One region of the Pseudomonas gozinkensis genome, then DNA from elsewhere that is predicted to be linked to it. Evidence: predicted binding sites of a transcription regulator. Region 1 holds the regulator's gene; each other region holds the start of a gene.
The links. Region 1 encodes FliA, which starts transcription of late flagellar genes. Its sites were predicted from a motif close to CTAAAGTTTNNNNNNNNNNNGCCGNTAA; they were not measured.
Positions count from the first base shown of each region.

Region 2: the regulator FliA is predicted to act here: its motif matches at 2,519-2,546, upstream of IHQ43_RS04530 (Maf family protein).
Region 3: the regulator FliA is predicted to act here: its motif matches at 3,498-3,525, upstream of IHQ43_RS02370 (methyl-accepting chemotaxis protein).

Region 1 covers NZ_CP062253.1:1,818,325-1,823,734, forward strand. The annotation lists gene flhA (flagellar biosynthesis protein FlhA) at 1-841, shown strand, start outside; gene flhF (flagellar biosynthesis GTPase FlhF) at 853-2,193, shown strand; gene fleN (flagellar synthesis regulator FleN) at 2,307-3,137, shown strand; gene fliA (RNA polymerase sigma factor FliA) at 3,134-3,874, shown strand; gene IHQ43_RS08195 (chemotaxis response regulator CheY) at 4,042-4,413, shown strand; gene IHQ43_RS08200 (protein phosphatase CheZ) at 4,432-5,220, shown strand; gene IHQ43_RS08205 (chemotaxis protein CheA) at 5,275-5,410, shown strand, end outside.
Region 2 covers NZ_CP062253.1:1,047,922-1,053,331, forward strand. The annotation lists gene mreB (rod shape-determining protein MreB) at 1-699, shown strand, start outside; gene mreC (rod shape-determining protein MreC) at 877-1,962, shown strand; gene mreD (rod shape-determining protein MreD) at 1,962-2,453, shown strand; gene IHQ43_RS04530 (Maf family protein) at 2,656-3,252, shown strand; gene rng (ribonuclease G) at 3,310-4,767, shown strand; gene IHQ43_RS04540 (YhdP family protein) at 4,843-5,410, shown strand, end outside.
Region 3 covers NZ_CP062253.1:535,504-540,913, reverse strand. The annotation lists gene IHQ43_RS02390 (acyl-CoA dehydrogenase) at 1-590, shown strand, start outside; gene IHQ43_RS29925 (methyl-accepting chemotaxis protein) at 737-1,468, opposite strand; partial or broken gene IHQ43_RS29920 (cache domain-containing protein) at 1,604-2,629, opposite strand; gene IHQ43_RS02380 (cell division protein ZapA) at 2,775-3,077, opposite strand; gene IHQ43_RS02375 (hypothetical protein) at 3,074-3,304, opposite strand; gene IHQ43_RS02370 (methyl-accepting chemotaxis protein) at 3,584-5,209, shown strand.

The sequences.
Region 1 (5,410 bases):
CCTGATGGGTGTGATCCTGGCCGAGGCCGAGATCTATCCGGATCGCGAACTGGCAATCAACCCGGGGCAGGTCTACGGCTCGCTCAACGGCATTACCGCCAAAGATCCGGCTTTCGGCCTGGAGGCGGTGTGGATCGAAGTCAGCCAGCGTGCCCAGGCGCAATCGCTTGGTTACACCGTGGTCGATGCCAGCACCGTGGTTGCGACCCACTTGAACCAGATTCTGTACAAGCACTCCAGCGAGCTGATCGGCCACGAAGAAGTGCAGCAATTGATGCAATTGCTGGCCAAGAGCTCGCCGAAACTGGCTGAAGAGCTGGTGCCGGGTGTGGTCACGCTGTCGCAACTGCTCAAAGTGTTGCAGGCATTGCTGGCCGAACACGTGCCGGTGCGCGATATTCGCAGCATTGCCGAAGCCATCGCCAACAATGCCGCCAAGAGTCAAGATACCGCCGCTTTGGTGGCCGCTGTGCGGGTCGGCGTATCCCGCGCCATCGTCCAAAGCATTGTAGGGACTGAGTCGGAGCTGCCAGTTATCACGCTGGAGCCAAGGTTGGAACAAATATTGCTCAATAGTCTGCAGAAGGCAGGACAAGGCTCGGAAGAGGGCGTTCTGCTGGAGCCAAGCATGGCCGAGAAGCTGCAGCGTTCGCTGATCGAAGCGGCGCAGCGTCAGGAAATGCAAGGTCAGCCGGTGATCCTGTTGGTAGCAGGCCCGGTTCGCGCGATGCTCTCGCGCTTTGGTCGCCTGGCAGTTCCCGGACTGCATGTGCTGGCCTACCAGGAAATTCCGGACAACAAGCAAGTGACCATCGTTGCGACAGTAGGGCCCAACGGCTGAGGTAGTGGTTTATGCAAGTTAAGCGTTTTTTCGCCGCCGATATGCGTCAGGCCATGAAGCTGGTTCGTGATGAGCTGGGCGCTGATGCCGCCATCATTGGCAACCGCCGCATTGCCGGCGGTGTCGAGCTGACGGCGGCGCTCGATTACAAACTGTCGGCGCTGGCCCCGCGTGTTCCGAACATGGAACTCGAGGACGAGCTGCGCAAGACCCAGTCGCGCATCGTCACCGCCCAGGCCGAACTGAGCCTGCGTGGCGAAGCCGACGGCAACACCAATCGCCAGCTGTTCGCCGGGCTGCCGTTGACGGCCGGGCTGCCGCTGACTGCTGCCGAGCCACTGACCGAACCGACCTACGAAGCGCCGGCCCGTCCGGTACCGGCGCCCGCAGCGGTTTCCGCTGGCGTTGACCCGCGTGCACTGGACTCGATGCGTTTCGAACTCAACAGCCTGCGCGAACTGATGGAAGTGCAACTCGGCACCCTGGCCTGGAACCAGCTGCAAGGCAGCCGTCCGGCCCAGGCCAATCTGTACCGTCGTCTGCAGCGCATTGGTTTGTCTGGCCCGTTGTCCCGCGATCTGCTGTCGATGATCACCGAGATCGACGAGCCTCGTCAGGCCTGGCGCATGCTGCTGGCGCACCTGGCGCGGATGATTGCCGTGCCGGAAGTCGAGCCGCTGGAAGAGGGCGGTGTGATTGCCATGGTCGGTCCTGCCGGCATGGGCAAGACCACCACCCTCGCCAAACTGGCCGCCCGTTATGTGCTCAAGTACGGCGCGCAGAACATCGCGCTGGTGAGCATGGACAGTTTCCGTATCGGCGCGCAGGAGCAGCTCAAGACTCTGGGTCGCATCCTCAACGTGTCGGTGACCCATGTCGATCCGGGCCAGTCCCTGGTGCAGGCGCTGGATCCACTGCTGCGCAAACGCGTGGTGCTGATCGATACCGCCGGCCTGCAAGCCAGCGATCCGGCCCTGCGCATGCAGCTGGAAAGTCTGGCCGGTCGTGGCATTCGGTCGAAAAATTATCTGGTGCTGGCAACCACCAGCCAGAAACAGGTTCTAACCGCCGCTTATCACAGTTACAAGCGTTGCGGGCTTGCCGGGTGCATCCTGACTAAACTGGATGAGACGGCCAGCCTCGGCGAAGTGCTGAGCCTGGCGATCAGTCACGAACTGCCGGTCGCCTACCTGACCGATGGGCCGCGTATTCCGGATGATCTGCATCTGCCGCGCCGTCATCAACTGGTCAGCCGCGCCGTCAGTGTGCAAATGCAGGAAGAACCCAGCGAAGAAGCCATGGCTGACATGTTCGCTGATATCTACCACAGTCCGACCAAGCAGGTTGGCTGAGGTAATGAACCGTTTTTGTACCTACATCGATGGTCTGCCATGCATTGTTCCGGTTGTGAACGCGCAGCCAGTAATGTGGCCTCCGTCTATGCAAGACAAGGTAAAGAAATAACATGGGCAGCATGCATCCCGTACAGGTGATCGCGGTGACCGGCGGCAAAGGTGGCGTCGGCAAGACTAATGTGTCAGTGAACTTGTCCCTGGCCCTGGCAGAGCTTGGCCGTCGGGTCATGCTGCTGGACGCCGACCTGGGGCTGGCGAACGTCGACGTTCTGCTGGGCCTCACACCCAAACGCACCCTGGCCGACGTGATCGAAGGCCGCTGCGAGCTGCGCGACGTGCTGTTGCAAGGCCCCGGCGGGATCCGCATCGTGCCGGCCGCTTCCGGCACCCAGAGCATGGTTCACCTGAGCCCGGCCCAGCATGCCGGCCTGATTCAGGCCTTCAGTGACATCGGCGACAATCTCGACGTACTGGTGATCGACACCGCTGCGGGTATTGGTGACTCGGTAGTCAGTTTTGTTCGCGCAGCCCAGGAAGTTTTGCTGGTGGTCTGCGACGAGCCGACCTCGATCACCGACGCCTACGCGCTGATCAAGCTGCTCAACCGCGATTACGGCATGAACCGCTTCCGCGTCCTGGCCAACATGGCGCAGAGCCCGCAGGAAGGTCGCAATCTGTTCGCCAAGTTGACCAAGGTCACGGATCGCTTCCTCGACGTCGCCCTACAATACGTCGGCGCGGTGCCCTACGACGAAAGCGTGCGCAAGGCGGTGCAGAAGCAGCGTGCGGTCTATGAAGCCTTCCCGCGTTCCAAGTGCGCACTGGCGTTCAAGGCGATCGCACAGAAGGTCGACACCTGGCCGCTGCCCGCCAACCCGCGTGGCCACCTCGAATTTTTCGTCGAGCGCCTCGTGCAGCAAACGGCAGGACCTGTGCTATGACCGCCAGCGGTATGAACCTTTACAAAAAGTCGGCGCGTGACGCGCAGTACGAGCTGATCGAGCGTTACGCGCCACTGGTCAAACGCATCGCCTACCACTTGCTGGCGCGATTGCCGGCCAGTGTGCAGGTCGAAGACCTGATCCAGGCCGGGATGATCGGTCTGCTCGAAGTCTCGACCAAATACGACGCCAGCAAGGGCGCCAGTTTTGAAACGTACGCGGGTATCCGGATCCGTGGTGCGATGCTCGACGAAGTCCGTAAAGGGGACTGGGCTCCGCGCTCGGTTCACCGCAACACCCGTATGGTCAGCGACGCGATTCGCTCGATTGAAGCTAAAACCGGCCGTGACGCTAAAGATCACGAAGTTGCGGCCGAACTCCAATTGAGTCTCGACGATTACTACGGGATTTTGAACGACACCCTGGGCAGCCGGCTGTTCAGTTTCGACGACCTGTTGCAGGACGGCGAACACGAAGGGCTGCACGAGGATGGCGCCAGTGCTCATCTGGAGCCGTCGCGCGATCTGGAAGACGAGCGTTTCCAGGCTGCGCTGGCGGACGCGATTGCCAATTTGCCGGAGCGTGAGCGACTGGTGTTGGCGCTGTACTACGACGAAGAGCTGAACCTCAAGGAGATCGGTGAAGTCCTTGGCGTCAGTGAATCGCGGGTCAGCCAGTTACACAGCCAGTGCGCGGCCCGCTTGCGGGGGCGTTTGGGGGAGTGGCGAGCGCGCTGAAGGCAGTGTGGGGACACTGCGAACGAGGCTGGTGCGGTGGTGAACGGCACCGGTCTTGCTCTGTTGTGCTCCAGACAGTCATCGAGTGTTTTGCCGGATTGATTGAAATGGCGCGTCCAGGTGCTGGACGCGTTTAAGACTGCTTGGAGGTCGAATTGAACAAAGACATGAAAATCCTCATCGTTGATGACTTCTCAACGATGCGGCGGATCATCAAGAACCTGTTGCGTGACCTTGGGTTCACCAACACCGTTGAAGCCGACGATGGCACCACCGCCATTCCGGTGCTCAACAGCGGCAGCATCGACTTTCTGGTGACCGACTGGAACATGCCCGGCATGACCGGTATCGACCTGCTGCGCCACGTGCGCGCCGATGAAAAGCTCAAGCACCTGCCGGTGCTGATGGTGACCGCTGAAGCCAAGCGCGAGCAGATCATCGAAGCGGCCCAGGCCGGCGTGAACGGCTATGTGGTCAAACCTTTCACGGCTCAGGCGTTGAAAGAAAAAATCGAGAAGATTTTCGAACGCATCGGCTGATGAACGCGCGGGGGAGCTATGGAGCATAAAGAATCTTCACAGGGCGACTTCGAGTCGACCCTGAAAAAACACGCGGTCGAACTGGTCGAAAGCCTTGAAAAGGGCAGGTTCGGCGACGCTGTGCAACTGATCCATGAGCTCAATCAGACCCGTGACCGTGGCCTGTACCAGGAAGTGGGCAAGCTCACGCGTGAACTGCACAGTGCGATCGTCAATTTCCAGATCGATCCGCACATGCCGCAGGCCGAGGAAGTGTCGCAAATCACCGACGCCACCGAACGCCTGGGCTACGTGGTCAAACTGACCGAAGCTGCTGCCAACCGCACCATGGATCTGGTGGAAAGCGCGACCCCTGTGGTCAATGGCCTGGCTGACGAGGCCCAGGCCTTGAGCGCCGATTGGGGCCGCTTCATGCGCCGTGAGGTCGGGGCTGAAGAGTTCCGTGAGCTGGCGCGCCGGGTCGACGGTTTTCTGGCACGCAGCAGCGCGGACAACCGCGCGGTGTCGAGCAATCTGAACGACATTCTGCTCGCCCAGGATTACCAGGACCTCACCGGTCAGGTGATCAAGCGCGTGACCCAATTGGTCACCGAAGTCGAAAGCAACCTGCTCAAGCTCGTGCTCATGGCCAGCCAGGTGGACCGCTTTGCGGGCATCGAACATGACCGTGCGGCAATGCTCGCTGAAAAAGATCCACAAAAACATCTCTCGCAGGGTGAAGGTCCGCAGATTCATGCCGATAAACGAGAAGACGTTGTGTCCGGTCAGGACGATGTGGACGATTTGTTATCCAGCCTTGGATTCTAGAGTTTTGGAATTTTAGGTTTTTTGGGTTTTTAGACCTGTAGGAGCACCCCATTAATGAGCTTCGGCGCCGATGAAGAGATCCTTCAGGATTTCCTGGTTGAGGCCGGCGAGATTCTTGAGCAACTGTCCGAACAACTGGTCGAGCTGGAAAGCCGCCCGGATGACGCAGATCTGCTCAACGCAATTTTTC
Region 2 (5,410 bases), 770 kb from region 1:
TGCAAGTCCACCCAGGTTGAGCGTCGCGCCATCCGTGAATCGGCCCTTGGCGCCGGTGCCCGTGAAGTGTTCCTGATCGAAGAGCCGATGGCCGCTGCGATCGGTGCCGGCCTGCCGGTTGAAGAAGCACGCGGCTCGATGGTCGTGGATATCGGTGGTGGTACTACCGAAATCGCGCTGATCTCCCTGAATGGTGTGGTCTATGCCGAATCCGTACGCGTTGGCGGCGACCGCTTCGACGAAGCGATCATCACCTACGTGCGCCGCAACTACGGCAGCCTGATCGGCGAATCCACCGCCGAGCGCATCAAGCAGGAAATCGGTACGGCCTACCCGGGCGGCGAAGTTCGCGAAGTCGACGTTCGCGGTCGCAACCTGGCCGAGGGTGTTCCACGCGCATTCACCCTGAACTCCAATGAAGTGCTGGAAGCTCTGCAAGAGTCGCTGGCTACCATCGTTCAGGCCGTGAAAAGCGCTCTGGAGCAATCGCCGCCGGAACTGGCTTCCGACATCGCCGAGCGTGGCCTGGTGCTGACCGGTGGTGGCGCGCTGCTGCGTGACCTCGACAAGCTGCTGGCCCAGGAAACCGGTCTGCCGGTGATCGTTGCCGAAGATCCGCTGACCTGCGTCGCTCGCGGCGGTGGCCGTGCATTGGAAATGATGGACAAGCACACCATGGACCTGCTCTCCAGCGAATAAGTCGCCGGGTGCAATACGTGGGTGAGCGCACAGGCAGCACTTTGCAGTGCTGCCTGTTGGCGTTTATCTTCTGTCAGTCTTCATCCAGGCCGGTTTGATGCCGTATGAATAAACAGAACATTTGCCTGGGAGGAGCGGCTTATTAAACCGCTTTTCGCCAAGGGCCCCTCACTGGGCGTGCGCTTGTTGGTGCTGGCCGTGCTGTCGGTTGCGCTGATGGTCGTTGATGCGCGCTTCAGCCTGCTTAAACCCGTACGCAGCCAGGCCTCTCTGGTGCTGATGGACGCCTACTGGATTACCGACCTGCCCGGACGGTTGTGGGAAGGTATCGCCAGCCAGTTCGGCAGTCGCACCGAGCTCGTCGCCGAAAATGAAAAACTCAAGTCGGAGAACCTGCTGTTGCAGGGGCGCATGCAGAAGCTTGCCGCCCTCACCGAGCAGAACGTCCGTCTGCGTGAGTTGCTCAATTCTTCCGCGCTGGTCAACGAGAAGGTCGAAGTGGCCGAGCTGATCGGCATGGACCCCAACCCTTTCACCCATCGCATCATCATCAATAAAGGTGAGCGTGATGGCGTGGTGCTCGGTCAGCCGGTGCTCGATGCGCGCGGTCTGATGGGGCAGGTGGTCGAATTGATGCCGTACACCTCCCGAGTGTTGCTGCTGACCGACTCCACCCACAGCATTCCCGTGCAGGTGAACCGTAACGGTCTGCGGGCGATTGCCAGCGGCACCGGTAACCCGGAACGCCTCGAGTTGCGTCACGTCGCCGACACCGCCGATATCAAGGAAGGGGACCTGTTGGTCAGCTCCGGTCTCGGCCAGCGTTTCCCGGCCGGTTACCCGGTGGCGACGGTCAAGGAAGTGATCCACGATTCCGGCCAGCCTTTCGCCATCGTTCGCGCCGTGCCGACCGCCGCACTGAACCGCAGCCGTTACCTGCTGCTGGTATTCAGTGACAACCGCACCGCCGAAGAACGCGCCAACGATGCCGCCCAGGCTCAGGAAAACCTCGATGCTTTCGGTGGCGGTCCGGTGATTCCGGCCACGGTGCCGAAAGTCGTCACCCCGCCTGCCGCCGCGACAAGCGCTGCCACGGTGACTCCGTCGGCTGCGCCTGCCGCCAGCACCACGCCGGCCAAACCCGCTGCAAGCAAACCGCCTGCAGCCACACCAGCGGCCAGCAAACCACCGGCGAGTCAGCCTGCTCGACCAGCGGCCAAACCGCCTGTCACTGCGCCGGCCACAACCGGGAGGCAAGAATAATGGTGGGGGCTACCGCATCGCGTAACGGCTGGATTGTCTGGCTGACGTTTATTGTCGGCATACTGCTCAGCGTATCGCCATTGCCCATTTTCATGGAAATCCTGCGCCCGCTCTGGCTGGCCTTGCTCCTGACTTTCTGGGCTTTGTATCTGCCGCATACCGTCGGCATGGTCACGGCGTTCTGCCTGGGACTGGCCGAAGATGTGCTGCAGGGCGATCTGCTCGGTCAGAATGCCTTGATCCTGACCCTGATCACGTTCCTGGTGCTGTCGTTGCAGCAACGCCTGCGAATGTTCCCGATGTGGCAGCAGTGCCTGGTGATTCTGGTGATCTTCGGCCTCGCCCAGCTTGTACAGCTTTGGCTCAGTGCCTTGACCGGCAACCGTCAGCCGACCCTCGCGCTGGTACTGCCGGCACTGGTCAGTGCCTTGCTCTGGCCATGGGTCAGCTTCGCTCTGCGTGGATTGCGCCGGCGCTACAAAATCAACTGATTCGGTCAGGCATTTGCCCGTACCAGTGCCTTGCCTCGCAAATGAGGTTCTTTTTGGGCGAGTGGCTGTTGTTGCCAGACAAGGCGCCGTGACGAGTCATAGCGTGCTATGGCGAGGAGCGGCAACGCAGTATGGCAACAACAGACGCCGACCATAGGGAACAGCATTTGTGAGGCAGGGCACCAAACAGGGAGATGTCTTGATGAAAAAGCTTTACCTCGCCTCAGGATCGCCGCGTCGGCGTGAGTTGCTCACGCAGATCGGCATCCCGTTTACCGCCATCAGCGCGGATATCGATGAAACCCCTCTCGTCAATGAATCCCCATCGGCCTATGTCGAGCGTCTGGCGCGCGGCAAGGCCGAGGCCGGGCGGCGCACCGTCGTTTCCGACGTAGCGTTCTGCGTACTGGGCGCCGACACCGCCGTGGTGCTGGACGGCAAAATTCTTGGCAAACCGGTGGACGAAGCCGATGCATGCGCCATGCTGATGATGTTGTCCGGCAAGGAGCATGAAGTGCTGACGGCGATCGCCGTGCTCGACGGCGAGCGCTGCGAGTCGCGTGTGGTGCGCAGTCTGGTGCGGTTCCGGTCGATCAGCCGCGAAGAAGCCGCCGCCTACTGGGCCAGCGGCGAGCCCCGGGACAAGGCGGGTGGCTATGGCATTCAGGGGCTCGGCGCGGTGTTCGTCGCCGGCCTCAATGGCAGTTACTCGGCGGTCGTCGGCTTGCCGGTGTGCGAAAGCGCAGAACTGCTCGGCCATTTCGGCATACCCTGTTGGCAAACCCTGAACGCGCAATGAGCGTCGAACGGACAAGATGCGGCCATTATCGTGAACATGCCTGAACGAGACCCTGCCATGAGTGAAGAGATTCTGATCAACATCACGCCGATGGAATCGCGCGTGGCGGTGGTCGAAAACGGTGTGCTGCAAGAAGTGCACGTCGAGCGTACGCAAAAACGCGGGATCGTCGGCAACATCTATAAAGGCAAGGTGGTGCGGGTCCTGCCGGGCATGCAGGCGGCATTCGTCGACATCGGCCTGGATCGCGCGGCATTCATTCACGCATCGGAAATTTCCCTGCGCGAAGGCCCGGCGGTGGAAAGCATCAGTTCCCTCGTGCACGAAGGCCAGAGCCTGGTGGTGCAAGTCACCAAGGACCCGATCGGGTCCAAAGGTGCGCGGCTTACCACGCAACTGTCGATCCCTTCGCGCTATCTGGTGTACATGCCGCGCACCGCTCACGTGGGCATTTCCCTGAAGATCGAAGACGAAGCCGAGCGCGAACGCCTCAAGCAGGTAGTCAGCGACTGCGTGGCCAAAGAAGGCATCAAGGAGGCCGGCGGCTTCATTCTGCGCACCGCCGCCGAGGGCGCCGGGGCTGATGAAATCCTGATGGACATCCGCTATCTGCGTCGTCTGTGGGATCAGATCAACGAGCAGATCAAGACCATCGGCGCACCGAGTGTGATCTACGAAGACCTCGGTCTGGCGCTGCGCACCCTGCGCGATCTGGTCAGCCCGAAGATCGAGAAGATTCGCATCGACTCCCGGGAAACCTTCCAGAAAACCACGCAGTTCGTCGCCGAACTGATGCCGGAAATCGCTGATCGTCTGGAGCATTACCCGGGTGAACGACCGATCTTCGACCTGTATGGCGTCGAAGACGAAATCCAGAAAGCCCTGGAACGCAAGGTGCCGCTCAAGTCCGGCGGCTATCTGGTGATCGACCCGGCGGAAGCCATGACCACCATCGACGTGAACACCGGGGCGTTCGTCGGTCATCGCAACCTCGAAGAAACCATCTTCAAGACCAACCTCGAAGCCGCGACTGCGATTGCCCGGCAGATGCGCCTGCGCAATCTGGGCGGGATCATCATCATCGACTTCATCGACATGGAAGACGAAGAGCACCAGCGTCAGGTGCTGCGTACCCTGGAGAAACAACTGGAGCGCGATCACGCCAAGACCAACATCATCGGCATTACCGAGTTGGGCCTGGTGCAGATGACGCGCAAGCGCACCCGCGAAAGCCTTGAGCAAGTGCTGTGCGAACCGTGCAGCAGCTGTCAGGGCCGGGGCAAGCTGAAAACCCCGGAAACCATTTGCTACGAGATTTTCCGCGAGATCCTGCGTGAGGCCCGGGCCTATCAGGCCGAGGGTTATCGGGTGCTGGCGAACCAGAAAGTCGTAGATCGCTTGCTCGATGAAGAGTCCGGTAATGTGGCCGAACTTGAAGGTTTCATCGGGCGCACCATACGCTTCCAGGTAGAAACCATGTATTCCCAGGAACAATATGACGTGGTGCTGCTCTGAACCCCTGCGTCACCCTTTTCCTGAAACGGCTGGCCTCAGCTTTTTGCAGTATTTTTGCCATGGGAGCCAACTGACATGGAACGTCTGACACGCATTTTGGCCGCACTGACCCGCTGGGGTCTGGGCCTGTGCGCGTTGGTTCTGGTATTGATGGCGTTGTACGTCAGTCTCGGCCGGGAACTCACGCCACTGGTGGCCGAATACCGCACCGACATCGAAGACAGGGCCAGTGCGGCCTTGGGCATGCCGCTACAGATCGGCGAACTGGAAGGCAACTGGAGCGGATTCGCCCCGATTCTGCTGGCCCACGACGTGATGGTCGGCAGCGGCGCCAACGCCTTGCGCCTGGATCGGGTACGTGCGGTGCCGGATCTGTGGGCCAGCCTGATGGCCCGCGAAGTGCGCATCGCCCATCTTGAACTCAACGGTCTGAAGATCAGCCTCAAGGAAGGCGAAGACGGCAAGTGGGCGCTTGAAGGGTTGCCGGTGCAGCAGGACCAGCCCATGGATCCCGAACAACTGTTCAACCGCATGCAAATGATTCAGCAACTGTCGGTGCTCGACAGTCAGGTGACCTTACAGCCGCGAGAACAGGCACCGCTGACTCTCACGTATGTCGGCCTCAATCTCAAGACCGGTACCA
Region 3 (5,410 bases), 1.3 Mb from region 1:
TCTGCTTGAAAGCCAACGAACTGGCGATCCAGATTCTCGGTGGCCACGGCTACACCCGCGAATACCCGGTGGAGCAGTACTACCGCGACAACCGCCTGAACCCGATCCACGAAGGCACCCACGGCATTCAGTCGCTGGACTTGCTCGGGCGCAAACTGGCGCAGAACGGTGGCGCCAGGCTCAAGCAACTGATTCGCCTGATTGCCGACACAGCCGAACGCGCGGTGGCGTACGAATCGTTGACCGCATTGCGTGAGCCGCTGGAGAAACTGGTGGCGCGCTTGCAGACGGTGACCATCGGTCTGCTGACCGATCTGGCCCAGGGCAAGGTCAACAGCAGCCTGGCGAACTCGGCGTTGTACCTGAAGGTGTTCGGGCACGCGGTGATTGGCTGGCGCTGGCTTGAACAAGCGATTCGGGCCGAGGAAGGGTTGGCCAAGGGGAATGCGGCGGATGTCGACTTCTATAAGGGCAAGTTGCAGGCGGCGCGTTATTTTCTGACGTGGGAAGTGCCGGGGTGTCAGCATGAATTGGCGTTGCTGGAGGCTCGGGATGATGTTTGCCTGAGCATGCAGGATGCGTGGTTCTAACCCCAGCCTTGTATAACGGCCAAGATCCAATCGCGAGCAAGCTCGCTCCCACAGGGTTACAGGGTGTTCACACATGCAGTGAACTCTCCACGGAACCTGTGGGAGCGAGCTTGCTCGCGATGGCGCCATCACGGGCGCCGCATTATTCAGGTGAGTTTGAACCCACCCATCTGCCGCGCCAGATCATCCGCCAACCGCTGCAACATCTGACAATCCTCGCGACAAGCCCGAACCTCCCCTGCCGTTGCCCGGGCCAGATCGGAAATCCCCTGCACGTTACGATTGATCTCCTCGGTCACCGCAGACTGTTCCTCGGTCGCCGTCGCCACCTGATGATTCATGTCGCTGATGCGCTCGACCTGGCCTGTAATGGCAGTCAAAGACGCCCCGGTACGCTGGCTCGACTCGACTCCGGTGCCAGTTGCGGCCTGCCCGGTGCGCATCGATGAAACCGCATTCTCCGCCCCCTGCTTGAGGCTGCCGATCATCTGCTGGATCTCGTCGGTAGACGCCTGAGTGCGACGCGCCAAGGTGCGGACTTCATCCGCCACCACCGCAAAACCACGCCCCATGTCCCCGGCTCGCGCCGCTTCAATTGCCGCGTTCAGCGCCAACAGATTGGTCTGCTCGGAAACACCGCGAATCACCGCGAGCACCTGATCGATCGACGCCACCTGATGCGCCAGCTCACCCACCGCCCCCGCCGCGACCCCGATTTCATCGGACATGCTTTCTATATGGCGAATCGAGCCACCCACCACTTCCCGCGCCTGCATCGCTTCATCGCGAGCCGTTTGCGAGGCGAGCGCAGCATTGCCGGCGTTCTGGGCGATTTCTTGCACGGTCAGGCCCATTTCGTGGACAGCGGTGGCGACCATGTCGGTCATTTCCTGCTGCCGGCCAGAGCGCTCGGCGGTGTTATCCACAACCCTGGCCACCTGGCCGACAGCGACACGCAGCCGCTCGCTCGTGGTCAGCACTTCGCCGATCATCCCGCGCTGGCTGTCGAGGAAACGGTTGAAGCCCCGCGCAAGATCACCCAACTCATCGGCGCGGCTGGAATCTAACCGATGGGTCAAATCTCCACCACCGCTACCGATTGCTACCAACGCGGCTGTTACCTGACGAATCGGTCGCACCAGTCCCTGGGCCAGCCAGATCACCAACGCCAGGCAAACCAGCGCCACCGCCAGACCGATGCCGCTGCTCATCCACATCGCCCGGCGGGCTTCGGCGTAGATCTGCGACTGTGGCACTTCTGCCACCAGCGTCCAGCCGAGGTCGCGCAAAGGCAGGCTGAAGGCGAGGAAGTCTTCGCCATCGCGCTGGAAGCTGCTGTTGGTCGCCACTTTATGACCCATGACCGCTTGTGCCGCCGAGCCGCCGATCTGCTCGCTCAAGGTGCGCTTGCCGCTGAACTGTGCCTCGGGATGGACCTGGATCAGACCGTCGGAACGCACGAGATAGACCTTGCCGCGCTCGCCGAAGCTGAAGTTGTGGATCAGCTCCGACAGCTCTTTCATGCTCAACCCGAGCCCCGCGACACCGACCACTTTGCCGGCCTGCTCGACCTTCAAATCGATGAACAGCGCCAGCTCTCCGGTGGCCCCGTCGTTGTCGATGTTCAGGGTTCGCGGCTGATTGCTGTCGAGGAAAGAGTAGAACCAGGCATCGGCCGGTTTGGATCGGCTGAGGGTGCGATCCAGGCCTTTTTCGGTGATGTAGTGATTGGATTCGGTGCCGATGATCAGCGCGGTGAACGCCTTGTGTTCGGCGCGGATGCCTTCGAGATACTGCGCGAAGCCCGACGTTTTGCCGGAGTCCTCACCATTGGCCAGCCAGTCGCGGACCATGGCGTTGCTGGCGATGTCCTTGGCGGCGGTGAGGGGTTGAACGAGGATTCGTTCGATGTCGTTGCGCGTCGCTTCGATGCTCGACGGCAGCGCCTGTTCGACCAGATAGCTCTGGGCGAGGCGGTTGACCACCAGGGTATAAATGCCAACCACGATCAGAATGCTGACCAGCAGGGCGGTGCCCATGCCGAGGATCAGCTGCCATTGAATACTGCGACGCCAGAACTGCATGGAGCACCCCCAAAGAATAAGAGGCTGAAACACTGCAACAGCCGTGCCGATTGTATACAACACAATCGACAATCTTATTCTTTGGTTGTGCGCAACCCCATCAACCCTGATTGATGGTCTTGGCGATGCTCTCGACCGTGGCGCTGACTTGCTCTTGGTAACGCTCGAGCTCTTCCTGATGCTGCTTCTTCATTTCAATCTGCTGCGAGCACAGATTCATCGCCGCCAGCACCAGCAGGCGGTCACCGATCAGCGTCGGGTACTTCTTCTTGGTGTCGGCCAGTGCGGCCTTGAGCATCAACGCGGCGTCCAGCAGGGTCTGTTCTTCCCCGGCCGGTGCCTTGATCGAATAGTCCTCCCCCATGATGGAGATGACTTTTACCCCTGCTGTGCCGTGGTTCATGCGCTGACAGGACCTGCGTTGACGCGATCAACCAGGGCCTGGATGCGCGCGGCGGTGGCGCCGTGCTTTTCTTCCTGTTCCATCAGGCTCAGTTGCAGGCTTTCGTTTTCATCCTTGGCCTGGGCCAGTTCCGTGGACAGGGTCTGGTTGGTTTGCGAGAGGGTCTGGTTCTGCTGCACCAGATCGCTGACGAGCTGTTCCAATTGGCTGAGGGATGCTTCCAACATTTTGATCTTCCAGGGCTTTTTCAAAGGGCGCGTACGATAAAGAAAAGTCGTCGTTGACGCCAGGGTTAAACCGGCGCAAGGCCTTGATTTTCCTGGCGGCCGACCATTCTTGCGAGTGTTAGAGACTGTGATCTGCCGATCTGGTTCCTGCACTTCGTCGCTTGCGTGCGGATGCGACAAATACGCACACCGACTCAAGACTTTAGTCGTATGACCGATAAGTCACCCAACAGCAGTCTCAGCCCGCACGGATGCGGCCCTTCTTTGGTATCCGCCTCCATGTCCCTTCGCAATATGAACATCGCCCCCCGGGCGTTCACCGGCTTCGCCCTGATCGGCGGCCTGATGCTGATTCTCGGTGTGTTCGCCCTGAACCAGATGAGCAAAATCCGCGGCGCCGCCGAAAACATCACCACCACCAGCGTGCCGAGCATCAAGAACCTCGACGAGTTCACTCAGTTGACCCTGCGCCTGCGGGTGCTGTCGTACCGTTTGCTGGTAAACCGCGAGCCGGACGTGCAGCAGAAAACCGTCGAGCTGCTGGAGATGCGCAACCAGCAGATCCGCAAGGCCCAGTCCGATTACGAGCCATTGATCGGCAGCCCGGCCGAGCGTGCGGCCTATGACCAGTACGTGCAGTTGCTGGGTCAATACCGCCAGATCGAAGACCGGATGAAAACCCTGTCGCGCAACAATCAGGTGGATGAGCTGCGCAACCTGCTGAACACCGAATTGCTGAGCAACTCTGAAGCGATCAATACCGTGCTCAATCGCCTGATGCAGATCAACGGCAAGCAGATCAGCGAAACCAACCAGCAGGCCGCCGACCAATATTCCTCGGCTTTCAATCTGGTGGTGACCCTGCTGGTGATCGCCACCGGCCTGACTTTCCTGTTTGCCTGGCTGCTGACCCTGAGCATCACCAGGCCGATCTCGAAAGCACTGGAGGCCGCGGAAACCATCGCCGAAGGCAACCTGACCCAGCCGATCCACGTTGACGGCACCGACGAAGCCGGGCGTCTGCTGGCGGCCATGGCCAAGATGCAATCGAAGCTGCGCGACACCCTGCAGCGGATTTCCGGCTCGGCCACCCAACTGGCGTCCGCCGCCGAAGAGCTGAACAGCGTCACCGACGAAAGCGCCCGTGGCCTGACCCAGCAGAACAACGAAATCGAGCAGGCCGCCACCGCGGTCAACGAGATGACCAGCGCCGTGGAAGAAGTCGCGCGCAACGCGGTCAGCACCTCGGAAGCCTCGAAGGACGCAACCACCTCCGCCGGCGACGGCCGCGACCTGGTGCAGGAAACCGTCAGCGCCATCGAACGCATGAGCGCCGACGTGCAGAGCACTGCGACCCTGATCGGCGACCTGGCCAACGAATCCCGCGACATCGGCAAGGTGCTGGATGTGATCCGGGGCCTGGCCGACCAGACCAACCTGCTGGCACTGAACGCTGCGATTGAAGCGGCCCGCGCCGGTGAAGCCGGTCGTGGTTTTGCCGTGGTGGCTGACGAAGTCCGTGCTCTGGCCCACCGCACCCAGCAGTCGACCAGCGAAATCGAGCGCATGATCGGCAGCATCCAGAGCGGCACCGAGCACGCCGTGGACTCGATGCGCAACAGCACCGAGCGCGCCGAGTCGACTCTGAACATCGCCCGTGGCGCCGGCCTGTCGCTGGACACCATCAACACGGCCATTGTCCAGATCAACGAGCGCAACCTGGTCATCGCCAGTGCCGCCGAAGAACAGGCGCAAGTGGCGCGGGAAGTGGATCGCAACCTGGTGAACATCCGCGATCTGTCGGTGCAATCGGCGACCGGGGCGAATCAGACCAGTGCGGCGAGTAATGAGCTGTCGCGCCTGGCGCTGGATCTGAACAATATGGTTGGGCGGTTCAGCCTCTGAGATAGAAGCCCCCTTTTGATCATTCCCACGTCGAGAGGTTGATCGTTCCCACGCTCTGCGTGGGAATGCAGCCCGGGACGCTCTGCGTCCCAAAAGCGGACGCAGAGCGTCCATTGAGGCATTCCCACGCGGAGCGTGGGAACGATCGCCTCCCCTGGTACAAAAGCTTTTTGACAGCATCACATTTCAACAGGTTAGAAT